3 regions of the Modestobacter sp. SYSU DS0875 genome follow, and region 2 is predicted to be linked to each of the others. Evidence: riboswitches for the same ligand, from Rfam matches in the RefSeq annotation. Region 2 holds a riboswitch; each other region holds the start of a gene.

Region 1 (3,885 bases), on a different contig from region 2:
AGTCCCGCGCCCGCTCGACCAGCGACGCCCAGTCCACCGGCCGCCCCGCCTGCTGCTCGCGGGCGGCCAGCGCGGCCAGCGCGGAGGAGAGCGTGCAGCCGGTGCCGTGCGTCGACGTCGTCGCCACCCGCGGGCGCCGGGTCTCGACCACCGCGTCGGCGGTGACCAGCACGTCCGTGCTGAACTCGCGGCCCTCGTCCCCCCCGCCCAGGTGCCCGCCCTTGAGCAGCACCGCGGCCGGCCCCAGCGCCAGCAGCGCCTGGGCCTGGCCGGGCAGCTCGTCGACCGTCGTGGCCGGGGCGACGTCCAGCAGGGCGGCGGCCTCGGGCACGTTCGGGGTGATCAGGTCACTGACCGGCAGCAGGTCGGCGCGCACGGCCGCGACCGCCTCCTCGGAGATCAGCCGGTCACCGCTGGTCGCCACCATCACCGGGTCGCACACCACCGGGCCGCCCGGCCGGTCGGCCAGCGCGGCGGCCACCTCGCGGACCACCTCGGCGGTGCCGAGCATGCCGAGCTTGGTGGCGTGCACCGTCACGTCGGCGAACAGAGTGCGCAGCTGCTCGCCGACGAACTCCGCCGGCACGCCGTGCACGCCGGTGACGCCGCGGGTGTTCTGCGCGGTGAGCGCGGTGAGCACGGTGGTGCCGTAGGCGCCCAGCGCGCTGAACGTCTTCAGGTCGGCCTGGATGCCGGCGCCGCCGCTGGGGTCGGAGCCGGCGACGGTGAGGGCGACGGCGGCGGTCATCGGTCGATCAGCTCCTGGGTCAGGGTGGCCCGCAGCGCGCGGGCGGCGGCCGCGGGGTCGGGGGCGGCGCAGATGCCGGAGACGACGCAGACGCCGTCGACGCCGGTCGCCCGCACCTCGGCGGCGTTCGCGGCGGAGATGCCGCCGATCGCGACGGCGGCGATCCCGCCGGCGTGCGCCCGGGCGGTCAGCGACCGGGTGCCGGCCAACCCGAGCCCCGGGCCGGCATCGGGCTTGGTCGGGGTGGCCCACACCGGGCTGAGCCCCACCACGTCGACCGTGCCCGGCGGCAGGGCCAGCACCCCGTCGAGGTCGGCGTCGCTGCCCACCGAGACCCCGACCAGGGCATCGGTGCCGAGCAGGGTGCGCACCTCGCCGGGCGGGAGGTCGTCCTGGCCGACGTGCACCCCGTCGGCGCCGGCGAGCAGCGCGACGTCGACGGCGTCGTTCACGAACAACCGCACCCGTGGGGTGGGGGCGAGCACCGCCTGGACAGCGCGGGTGAGCGCCAGCAGGTCCCGCCGGCTGGCGGTCTTGTCCCGCACCTGGACGGCGGTCACCCCGCCGGCCACCGCGGCGGCCACCACCTCCGGCACCGACCGGGGTGCGCAGAGCAGGGTGTCGGTGACCAGGTACAGCGTGGGGTCGAAGGCGCGTCGCATCAGGCGGCGCGGACGTCGGCGCGGGTGAGCGCCTCGCCGTCGAGGGCGTCGAGCGCGTCGAGCCACTGCGGGGCGAAGGTGCCCGGCCCGTCGGCGAGGTCGGCGGCGACCTCGGCGGCCAGCGCCACGTGCGCGTGGGCGGCGACGGTGCCCAGCAGCGGGTCGCCGGTGGCGGCGACGTAGGCGGCGGTCAGCGCGCCCAGCGCGCACCCGGCGCCGGTGGTGCGGGTGAGCAGGACCGAGCCGCCGCCGACGCGCAGCGTGCGCTCACCGTCGGTGACGACGTCGACCGGACCGCTGACCGCCACCACCCCGCCGGTGCGCCGGGCCAGGGAGGCGGCGACCTCCACGGCGTCGTCGGGGGCGGCGGTGCTGTCGACACCGCGTCCGCCGGCCCCGGCACCGGCCAGGGCGAGCACCTCGGAGGCGTTGCCGCGGACGACCGTGGGCCGCAGCTCGACCAGGTCGGCGGCGAGGGCGGTGCGGAACCCGAGCCCCCCGACGGCGACCGGGTCGAGCACCCACGGGGTCCCCGCCTCGCCGGCGGCACGAGCGGCCAGGCGCATCGCGTCGGCGGTCCGCTGGGAGACGGTGCCCACGTTGACCAGCACCGCGGAGGCGACGGCGGCGAACTCGCCGGCCTCGGCCGGGTCGTCGACCATCGCCGGGGCCGCGCCCACGGCGAGCAGCGCGTTGGCGGTGATCGTCTGCACCACGGTGTTGGTGAGGCAGTGCACCAGGGGTGCGGTGTCGCGCAGCGCCTCGCGGGCGGTGCGCAGGGAGATGGCGTCCACGCGGTGACATCCCTTCGCCAGTGCGAACTGGAGCAGGTTCGACGGGTGTGATCTCAGTCCCGGGCGGGACACCCCGTGTCAGGACTCCGACGCTAACACCGGTCCTCGACCCCGTTCACCCGGCGGAGTGAGGAGGTGGCCGCACGCCTGTCTCTCCAGCGTCGACGTCCTTACTGTCCGGGTTCAGACGACCGCGCACCGTGCGGCGTCCCGAACCCGCGGAGACCCCGGATGCGCAGCCTTCTCCTCCGGCACGGCCGGGCCAGGCACGGCGTGGTCGGCTGCGCGGTGGCGGCGCTGGCGCTGGCCACCGCCCTGGTCTGGCAGTCCTCGTACGCCGGGTTCACCGCGACCACTCCGGCCCACGCCCTGCCCACGATCAGCACCGGGACGGTCACGCTGACCGACGACGACGCCGAGGGCACGCTGTTCACCGTCGACGGGCTGAAGCCGGGGGCGAGCGACCGGCGGTGCATCGTGGTGACCTCCCAGGGCACTCTCCCGGCGACCGTCCGCCTCTACGTCACCGGTGTGTCCAGCCGCAAGGGCCTCGCCGACCACCTGCGGCTGACCGTGCGCTCGGGCACCGGCGGGACCTTCGCCGGCCCGGGGGGTTCGGGCTGCTCGTCCTTCCGCTCCCAGAACACCGTGTACGACGGGACGCTCAGCGCCTTCCCCGCCGACGACTGGGCGAGGGGTCGGGGCGGCTGGGACACCACGGGCACCTCCGCCGAGCAGCGGACCTACGAGGTCAAGTACACGCTGCCTGCGGGCACGCCGCTGACCGTCCAGGGTGGGTCGGCCACCGCGACTCTCGTCTGGGAGGCGCACAGCCGATGACGCAGCACACCCGTCGGCCGTCGCTGGCCGCCCGTGCCCTCACCCTGCTGGCCCGCACGACGCTCGGGGTCCTGGTCCTCCTGCTGCTGGCCTCCGTGCTGCCGGTCGTTGCCGGGTGGCAGTCGACCGTGGTGATGTCGGGGTCGATGTCGCCGGCCGTCGAGGCCGGTGACGTCGCCGTCGTCCGCCCCGTCGACATCCCCGAGCTCACTCCCGGTCAGGTCCTGCTGGTCGACGACCCCGACTCCCCGGGGCAGCTCCGGCTGCACCGCCTCGTGGCGGTGGAGTCCGGCGGGTTGCGCCTGCGGGGCGACGCCAACCCGCAGCCGGACGGGACGCTGGTCGACCCGGCTGCCGTGCACGGTGTCGGGACGCTCCGGCTGCCCTCCTTGGGCCTGCCGGTCCTGTGGGCCGCCGAGGGCCGCTGGCTGCCGCTCGGCGCGACAGCACTCGGCCTGGCCGGGCTGCTTGCGGTGGCCCGCCTCCACCGCTCAGCCGGGGCGCAGCCCCGCCCGCCCGGTGCCGGCGGCGCCGGCCGCGGGGGCCGGCGCCCGCTGCGGTCCCGGCGGGGGCGGGCTGCCGCGGCAGCTGCCGGCGCCGCACTGCTGGTCGCGGCCTGGCCGGGTACCGCGGGCGCGGTGTTCACTGCGAGCACCGCGAACCACGCCAACGCCTTCACCGCCGCCCGGTACTTCTCCTGCGCGGGAGCCGGGGCAGCCGCCCCGGGGTACTTCCCGCTGCAGGAGACCAGCGGATCGGTGGCCTACAACAGCGGCACCGCCGGCTCGGTGGCCAACGGCCGGTACGCCGGGACCGTCTACAGCTCCTCGAGCGGCCCGGC
Region 2 (3,885 bases):
CGGCGCCCCGGCGGCGACGGCGGCCTCGACCGCGGCCAGCGCCGCCGCCCCGCCGTGGGCGTCGGTGAGCACGTGCAGCCGTCCCAGGGTCACCGCCGGCGCCCCCGGACCAGCGCCGGAGCCCGCACGACCAGGGTGAGCAGCACGGCCACCGCCAGGCTGACCAGCGACGCGGACCAGCCGTTGGCCGGGTCGATGCCCAGGTCGGTCTGCCGCTCGGTCCACCACGTCGTCCAGCCGGCACCCGGGCCGGCGAAGTACGTGGGCAGGGTGAGCTGGTAGGCGACGAATCCCGCGAGCCACGGCAGCAGCAGCTCCAGGCGGGCCGGCGCGGTGTCGGAGGTGTTCCAGGCGCCGCGGGGCAGCAGCCAGTAGGCCACCAGGAACACCCCGGCCAGCGGCACGAACACCGCGCCGATCAGGAAGAGGAACGGCTCGTAGGCGGCGATGTCGAAGGTCAGCGCCAGCAGCGTGGCGACCGCGCCGACGGCGACCGCCAGCACCCGCCGGTCGGCCCGGGCGACGACGTTCTGCGCGGAGACGGCGGTCGAGTAGACGTTCGCGAACGCCTCGTCCAGCTCGACGACCACCAGCAGCAGCACCGCCAGCGCGCCCAGCGGCACCACCAGCAGCGCGTCGATGACGTCCAGCCCGGCGCTGCCGTAGGCGGCCAGCGCGAGCACCCCGAGGGTGAACATGACGACGGTGGCGATGCCGTAGCCCAGGCCCGCGCCGAGGCCGGCCGCCCGGCTGCTGCGCACGTGCCGGGTGTAGTCGGCGGCCAGCGGGATCCAGGAGACCGGCAGCGCGATGACGATGTCCGCGGCGGTCCAGAACGAGGTGGCGCTGCCCTCGGCGAGCTCGGGCAGCGGCTCGCGGAGCACCTGCACGTAGAGGTAGACCAGCGCGGCGAGCGCCGCCCACACCGCGTAGCGGGCTAGCACCCGGACGACGCCCAGCGGCCGCAGCGCCATCGCGGTGGCCAGCACCCCGGCGCCGAGGACGAACGGCCAGCGCGGCGCGTCGAGCACCCGGGAGGCGGCCTCGGCGATGATCACGATCTCGAAGGTGGCCCAGCCGACGCACTGCACGAGGTTCAGCGCCGTCGGCAGGTAGGAGCTGCGCCGGCCGAGCAGGCCGCGCAGCAGCACCATCGCCGGCACCTGCTCGCGGGCGCCGGCGGCAGCGGTGGCGCCCAGCAGCGCCGCGCCGATGAGGGCGCCGACGACGATGGCGCCGATCGTCACCGCCAGCGAGCGGCCGGGCAGCACCACGTAGACCGCGGCCACCGGCAGCAGCAGGCTGACGCCGAGGTTGCCCCACAGGCCGAGCGCGTCGCGCAGCCCGAGGGTGCGCGGCGGCGCCTCGGTGAGGGTGAGGGGGGCGTCCCCGGTGACAGGGGACGGAGGGGTATCGGTGCTCACGGTGTCGCTCCCTACGCCGGCATTACCCGGTCAGGTTCCAGCGGTCGGCGGCGCTCAGCCGCCCTCTCAGCCCGGTTCCGCCCGAGCTCCCGCACATGGCATCGGCCATGACGCCCGCCACAGTAGGCCACCGGGGCGCGGGGGTGCACCGCCGGGGAACCCCCTCGTCCGGAACACCCCGTTCGGAACTCGGCTGGCGTCGCCGGGCTGGCTAGAGTCGCGGTCGTGCCGGTCGACGAGCTGCTGACCCGTTCCCCCGACGCCTGGCGGGCTGCCACCGCCCACCCCTTCCTCACCGGGGTGCGCGAGGGCACCGTGCCGGTGGCGGCCTTCGAGACCTGGCTGGTGCAGGACGCCCGGTTCGTCGCCGACCTGCTGCGCTTCCAGGCCCGGCTGCTGGCCCGGGCGCCCCGGCCCGCGCAGGCGGTGCTGGCCGGCGGTCTGGTCGCGCTGGTCGACGAGCTGGCCTGGTTCGAGCAGCTGGCCGCGGCCCGCGGGCTCGACCTCGAGGCCCCGACGCTGTCGGCCACCACCGCCTACGCCGAGCTGCTGGCCCGGCTGGACGGCGCCGACGTCCCGACCGGGCTGACCGCGCTGTGGACGATCGAGCGCACCTACCTCGACGCCTGGTCCGGCGCCCTTCCCGGGGCCCCGCAGTACCGCGAGTTCGTCGAGCACTGGACCGTGCCGGGGTTCGCCGGCTACGTGGCCGGGCTCGCCGCGGCGGCCGACGCGTTCCCGGCCGCCGACCCGGATGCGGTGTTCGCCGAGGTGGTCGCCGCCGAGGTGGCGTTCTGGGACATGGCGATGGGCACCACGGCGGGGGGCGCGGCGTGAGCGTCGCGGCGGGCCTCTGGGCGGCCGACGCCGACCTGGCAGCGGCGGCGCTGGCGCACCCGTTCGTGCAGGGGATCGCCGACGGCACGCTGCCCCGCGAGCGGTTCGCCGGCTACGTCGCCCAGGACGCGTTCTTCCTCGACGCCTTCGCCCGGGCCTACCGGCTCGGGGCGGAGAGCAGCGGTGACCCCGGCGTGCGCGCGGTGCTCACCGACCTGCGGGCGGGCGTGCAGGAGGAGTTGCGGCTGCACGCGGGCTACGCGGAGCAGTGGGGGATCGACCTCGCCGACGTCCAGCCGCTGCCGGCGACGTCGGCCTACGTCGACTTCCTGCTCGACGCCGCCGGCCGGGGGGACGCGGCGCTGACCTGCGCCGCGATGACCCCGTGCATGCGGCTGTACGCCCATCTGGGGCAGCAGCTGGCCCCGCGCGCCGCCGGGCCCTACCGGGAGTGGGTGGACACCTACGCCGCGCCGGAGTTCGAGGAGCTCGCCGCCACCCTGGAGCGGCTGCTCGACCAGCTGTGCGCCGGCGCGGCCGACGAGCAGCTCGTCGCGGTGCGGGCCGCCTTCCGCCGGGCCATGGAGCTGGAGGTGGGCTTCTTCGACGCCGCCTGGGCCGGTGCCTGAGGCGGCGTTGCTCGCGGCGGACGACCTGCTGGTGGGCTACGCCGCGGGCGAGCCGGTCTGCGCCCCGGTCACCGTGGCGGTGCAGCCGGGCACCGCGCTGGGCCTGGTCGGACCGAACGGCGCGGGCAAGTCGACCGTGCTGCAGACCCTGGTCGGGCTGCTCACCCCGCTCGGCGGGACGGTGCGCTACGCCGGGGAGCCGGTCGACGAGCGCTCGGCGTCCTTCCGCGCCGAGGTGGCCACCGTGCTCGACGAGGACGCCTTCTTCCCGGCGCTCACCGGGGTGGAGCACCTGCTGCTCACCGCCCGCGGACACGGCGTGGCCGACCCCGAGGACGTCGTCGCCCGGGAGGTCGAGGCGTTCGGGTTGGCCGAGCGGGCCGAGGCGCTGCCCTCGGCGGTCTCCTCCGGGCAGCGGCGGCGGCTCGCGCTGGCCGCAGCGCTCGTGCGCCCGGCCCGGCTGCTGGTGCTCGACGAGCCCGAGCGCCGGTTGGACACCGGGATGCGCCGGCAACTGGCCGCCCGGCTGCGCGACGACGTCACCGCCGGCGCCACGGTGGTGTTCGCCAGCCACGACCCGGAGTTCCTCCGCACCCTGGCCGACGAGGTGCTGGTCGTCGACGACGAGGAGTGCCCGCTGCTCTCCCCCGACGAGGCCGTCGCCGTGCTGTCGGAGGGCTGACCGCTGACGGTCACCGCCGGGGCCCCGGTGCTCAGCGGCGCCGCCGTCCGCCGGGTCACCCGCCGGGCGACAGCGGCGCGGGCCGACACCAGCTGGGTGAGCCTGGTCGGCGACGTGGTGGGCTGGCTGACCTCGCTGGGCGTCCTGGTCGCGGTCGTCGGCGGCACCGTCTCCAGCCTGCGCGTCCAGATCGCCGCCCGGCCGGCCACCGGAGCCGCGGTGCTGCCCGGGGCGATCACCTCGCTGGTCGCCGCCGTGCTGGTGGTCGCCGGGCTGGCCTGGGTGCTCGCCCGGCTCGGCCCGGTGAGCGCCA
Region 3 (3,885 bases), on a different contig from region 2:
GACCGCAGCGTGCGGGAGGGGCTCACCCTCGATCCGCAGCGGCACCTGGTCCCGGTGTGGGACCGCGACCTGGGCACCGAGCCGGGGCTGCGCGAGGCGGTCGCGGCGGCGGTCGGGGTGGGGGTGGACGACGTCGTCGGGCACGACCTGGTGCTGGCCGACACCCAGCCGGCGGCCCGGGCCGGCGCCGACGGCAGCTGGGTGGCCGCGCCGCGGCTGGACGACCTGGCCTGCTGCCACTCCGGGCTGACCGCGCTGATCGGCGCGCCGGCCGGTGAGCGCACGCAGCTGCTGGTCTGCAACGACCACGAGGAGGTGGGCAGCGGATCGATGTCCGGGGCGCGGGGCAGCTTCCTGGAGGACGTCGTCGACCGGCTGGTGGCCGCCACCGACCCGGGGAACGCCCAGGCCGTGCACCGCACGATCGCCCGGTCCGTGCTGGTCAGCGCGGACATGGCGCACGCCGTGCACCCGACCCGGGGGGAACGGCACGAGTCGGCCCACACCCCGCAACTGGGTGGCGGTCCGGTGCTGAAGGTGAACGCCAACCAGGCGTACGCGACCGACGGGGTGGGCGGCGCGTGGTTCGCCGAGCGCTGCGCCTCGGCGTCGGTGCCGGTGCAGTGGTTCGTCAGCCGCGCCGACCTGCCGTGCGGCAGCACCATCGGCCCGCTGACCGCGACCCGGCTGGGCGTCGCCACGGTGGACGTCGGCGCGCCGATGCTGGCGATGCACTCGGCCCGCGAGCTGGCCAGCGCCCGGGACGTCCCGCTGATGGTCGCGGCGCTCACCGCCTGCTTCACCGACTGAACCGCACTGCTGCCCGAGCTCCACGGCTCAGTAGGGCGGCGGGGTGGTGACGGCGGTCAGGCCGGTGGGGATGGTGACGGTGAGCGCGCCGTCGGCGGCCAGCTCGTGCCGCCAACCGGGGGCCTGGTGCTTGCCGCGGTGGTCGGTGGTGCAGTAGCCGGTCAGGTTGGCCGCGCTCGTCGGCCCGTCGCGGTAGGCCACGGCGTGGTCGAGCTCACCGCCGCAGGGCACGCGGCGGCGGCAGCCGGGGAACCGGCAGCGCCGGTCGCGGGCGCGGACGAACCGGTCCAGCTCGGCTCCGGGGCGGTAGCCGTCGGTCGGGCCGGGTGGGCCGATGCGCGGACGGCCGGTGCGGTCGTGCGTGCACTCCCCGGGTCGCTGCCGGCACCGCCGGGCACCGCAGGCGGTGGCGCGGCGGAGCTCGGGGAGGCCGGTCAGCGCGAGGAAGCTCCCGGTCAACGCGTCGGCGAGCACGAGCCGCGGGCGGTCGGCGAGGCCACCACCCCCGTTCCGGGTGAGCAGATCGGCGAGCACCGCCCGCTGCTCGTCGGCGGCGGCCTCCAGCGCGGCCAGGGCGTCGTCGGCGGCGTCGACCTGACCGGCTGGGCCGTTTCGCCGGGCCGCTTCGTCGACCGCGTCGGCCCGGCAGGCGTCGGCGGGCGCACTGGCAGTGCCGCTGAACCGGTCCGGGAGATCGGGTGGCCCGACATCGTCGGCGAGCAGCCACTGTTCCAGCTCAGCCCACCAGCGCGTCGTGTCACCCAGCAGCCGGTGGACCAGCGTCAACGAGCGCTCGAGCAGCCCCTCGACGGCCTCCGCGGTGATCGACAGGGCCACGACCAGCTCCCGGGCGGCCCACTCGCTCACCGGACGCAGCACCTCGGCCCGGGCCGCCCAGCGCTCCGGGCTCATCGCGCAGGCGGTCTGCCGCGCGACCTCCCGATCCGCAGCCTGCACCGTGCCGAGCGGGCCGGCCGACAGACCGCCGACCAGTGGGGACCCCGTCGACACGCCAGAGGGCGCGGCGGAGCCCTCGATGACGGAACCGGCCGGCGTGTCGACGCATTCGATCACGTTCGAAGGAGCAAGCGCGCAAGCCGTTGACCAGCATCGATACGGCCGATTGTGCCCTCGCCCGCGGGGACGAGTGGGGCGCGGAGCCCACGGGGGCTGGCGCCATGGAGCAGCCCAGCCCTAGGCTCACCACGACCCGCGGGAGCCTCACGAACCGAGGCTGAGAGGGCGGCAGGACCGGCCGCTGACCGTTCGCACCTGACCCGGTTAGCACCGGCGTAGGGAGGAACCCCTGATGACTGCCGTCCACACCCCGACCGAGGCCCAGGACAGCGCGTTCCCCGGCTCCCGCAAGACGCACCTGGCCGGCAGCCGCCCGGACCTGCGGGTGCCGATGCGGGAGGTGCAGCTCACCACCGGCGACAGCGTCGTCCTCTACGACACCTCCGGGCCGTACACGGACCCCGGCATCTCGACCGACGTCCGCCGCGGTCTGCCCCGGCTGCGCGAGGCTTGGATCGGGGAGCGCGGTGACACCGAGACCTACGCGGGCCGCCCGGTGCAGCCGATCGACGACGGTCGCCGCACCGACGACGGGCGCGACCTGGACAGCGTCTTCGCCACGACCCACCAGCCGCGGCGGGCGCTGCCCGGCCGCACGGTGACCCAGCTGGCCTACGCCCGCCGCGGCGAGGTGACCGCCGAGATGGAGTTCGTGGCGCTGCGCGAGGGCGTCTCCGTCGAGCACGTCCGCAGCGAGATCGCCCGCGGCCGCGCCGTCCTGCCGGCGAACGTGAACCACCCGGAGTCCGAGCCGATGGCGATCGGCCGCAACCTCCTGGTCAAGATCAACGCCAACATCGGCAACAGCGCCGTCGCCTCCTCGATCGAGGAGGAGGTCGCGAAGATGACCTGGGCGACCCGGTGGGGCGCGGACACGGTCATGGACCTCTCCACCGGCCGGAACATCCACACCACCCGCGAGTGGATCATCCGCAACAGCGCCGTCCCGATCGGGACGGTGCCGATCTACCAGGCGCTGGAGAAGGTGAACGGCAAGGCCGAGGACCTGTCCTGGGAGATCTACCGGGACACCCTGGTCGAGCAGTTCGAGCAGGGCGTCGACTACGTGACCGTGCACGCCGGGGTGCTGCTGCGGTACGTGCCACTGGCCGCCGGCCGCAAGACCGGGATCGTCTCCCGCGGCGGGTCGATCATGGCGGCCTGGTGCCTGGCGCACCACGAGGAGAACTTCCTCTACACGCACTTCCGCGAGATGTGCGAGCTGATGGCCGCCTACGACGTGACCTTCTCCCTGGGCGACGGGCTGCGCCCCGGCTGCATCGCCGACGCCAACGACGAGGCCCAGTTCAGCGAGCTGCGCACGCTGGGCGAGCTGACGAAGATCGCCTGGGAGCACGACGTGCAGGTGATGGTCGAGGGGCCGGGACACGTCCCGATGCACAAGATCAAGGAGAACATGGACCTCCAGCTGGAGGTCTGCGACGAGGCGCCGTTCTACACCTTGGGCCCGCTGACCACCGACGTCGCACCCGGCTACGACCACATCACCAGCGCCATCGGCGCGGCGATGATCGGCTGGTACGGGACGGCGATGCTCTGCTACGTCACACCCAAGGAGCACCTCGGCCTGCCGGACCGGGACGACGTCAAGGACGGCGTCATCACCTACAAGATCGCCGCGCACGCCGCCGACCTGGCCAAGGGGCACCCCGGCGCCCAGGCCTGGGACGACGCCCTCTCCGACGCCCGGTTCGAGTTCCGCTGGGAGGACCAGTTCAACCTCTCCCTCGACCCGACCACGGCCCGCGAGATGCACGACGAGACGTTGCCGGCGCCGGCGGCGAAGACGGCGCACTTCTGCTCCATGTGCGGGCCGCACTTCTGCTCGATGCGGATCAGCCAGGACGTGCGCGCCTACGCCGCGCAGAAGGGGCTGGACGACGCCGAGGCGCTCCGGGCCGGGATGGCGGAGAAGTCCGCCCAGTTCCGCGACGAGGGCGGGCGGGTGTACCTGCCGATGGCCGAGCTGGCGCAGAC

Evidence for each region. Region 2 has a riboswitch for thiamine pyrophosphate ahead of ACI79Y_RS07235 (purine-cytosine permease family protein). Riboswitches for the same ligand answer to the same signal wherever they lie in the genome.
Region 1: another riboswitch for thiamine pyrophosphate. It lies ahead of thiM (hydroxyethylthiazole kinase); the one in region 2 lies ahead of ACI79Y_RS07235 (purine-cytosine permease family protein).
Region 3: another riboswitch for thiamine pyrophosphate. It lies ahead of thiC (phosphomethylpyrimidine synthase ThiC); the one in region 2 lies ahead of ACI79Y_RS07235 (purine-cytosine permease family protein).

Annotation. Positions count from the first base shown of each region.
Region 1 is NZ_JBJHAH010000020.1:49,339-53,223, reverse strand. Features, by position in the region: gene thiD (bifunctional hydroxymethylpyrimidine kinase/phosphomethylpyrimidine kinase) at 1-748, opposite strand, end outside; gene thiE (thiamine phosphate synthase) at 745-1,410, opposite strand; gene thiM (hydroxyethylthiazole kinase) at 1,410-2,204, opposite strand; TPP riboswitch at 2,197-2,290, opposite strand; gene ACI79Y_RS13385 (hypothetical protein) at 2,436-3,044, shown strand; gene ACI79Y_RS13380 (LamG-like jellyroll fold domain-containing protein) at 3,041-3,885, shown strand, end outside.
Region 2 is NZ_JBJHAH010000009.1:34,097-37,981, reverse strand. Features, by position in the region: gene thiE (thiamine phosphate synthase) at 1-93, opposite strand, end outside; gene ACI79Y_RS07235 (purine-cytosine permease family protein) at 90-1,424, opposite strand; TPP riboswitch at 1,416-1,527, opposite strand; gene ACI79Y_RS07230 (thiaminase II/PqqC family protein) at 1,650-2,261, shown strand; gene ACI79Y_RS07225 (TenA family protein) at 2,258-2,890, shown strand; gene ACI79Y_RS07220 (ABC transporter ATP-binding protein) at 2,883-3,572, shown strand; gene ACI79Y_RS07215 (DUF6297 family protein) at 3,600-3,885, shown strand, end outside.
Region 3 is NZ_JBJHAH010000014.1:69,708-73,592, reverse strand. Features, by position in the region: gene ACI79Y_RS10815 (M18 family aminopeptidase) at 1-810, shown strand, start outside; gene ACI79Y_RS10810 (HNH endonuclease signature motif containing protein) at 838-1,767, opposite strand; TPP riboswitch at 2,013-2,126, shown strand; gene thiC (phosphomethylpyrimidine synthase ThiC) at 2,120-3,885, shown strand, end outside.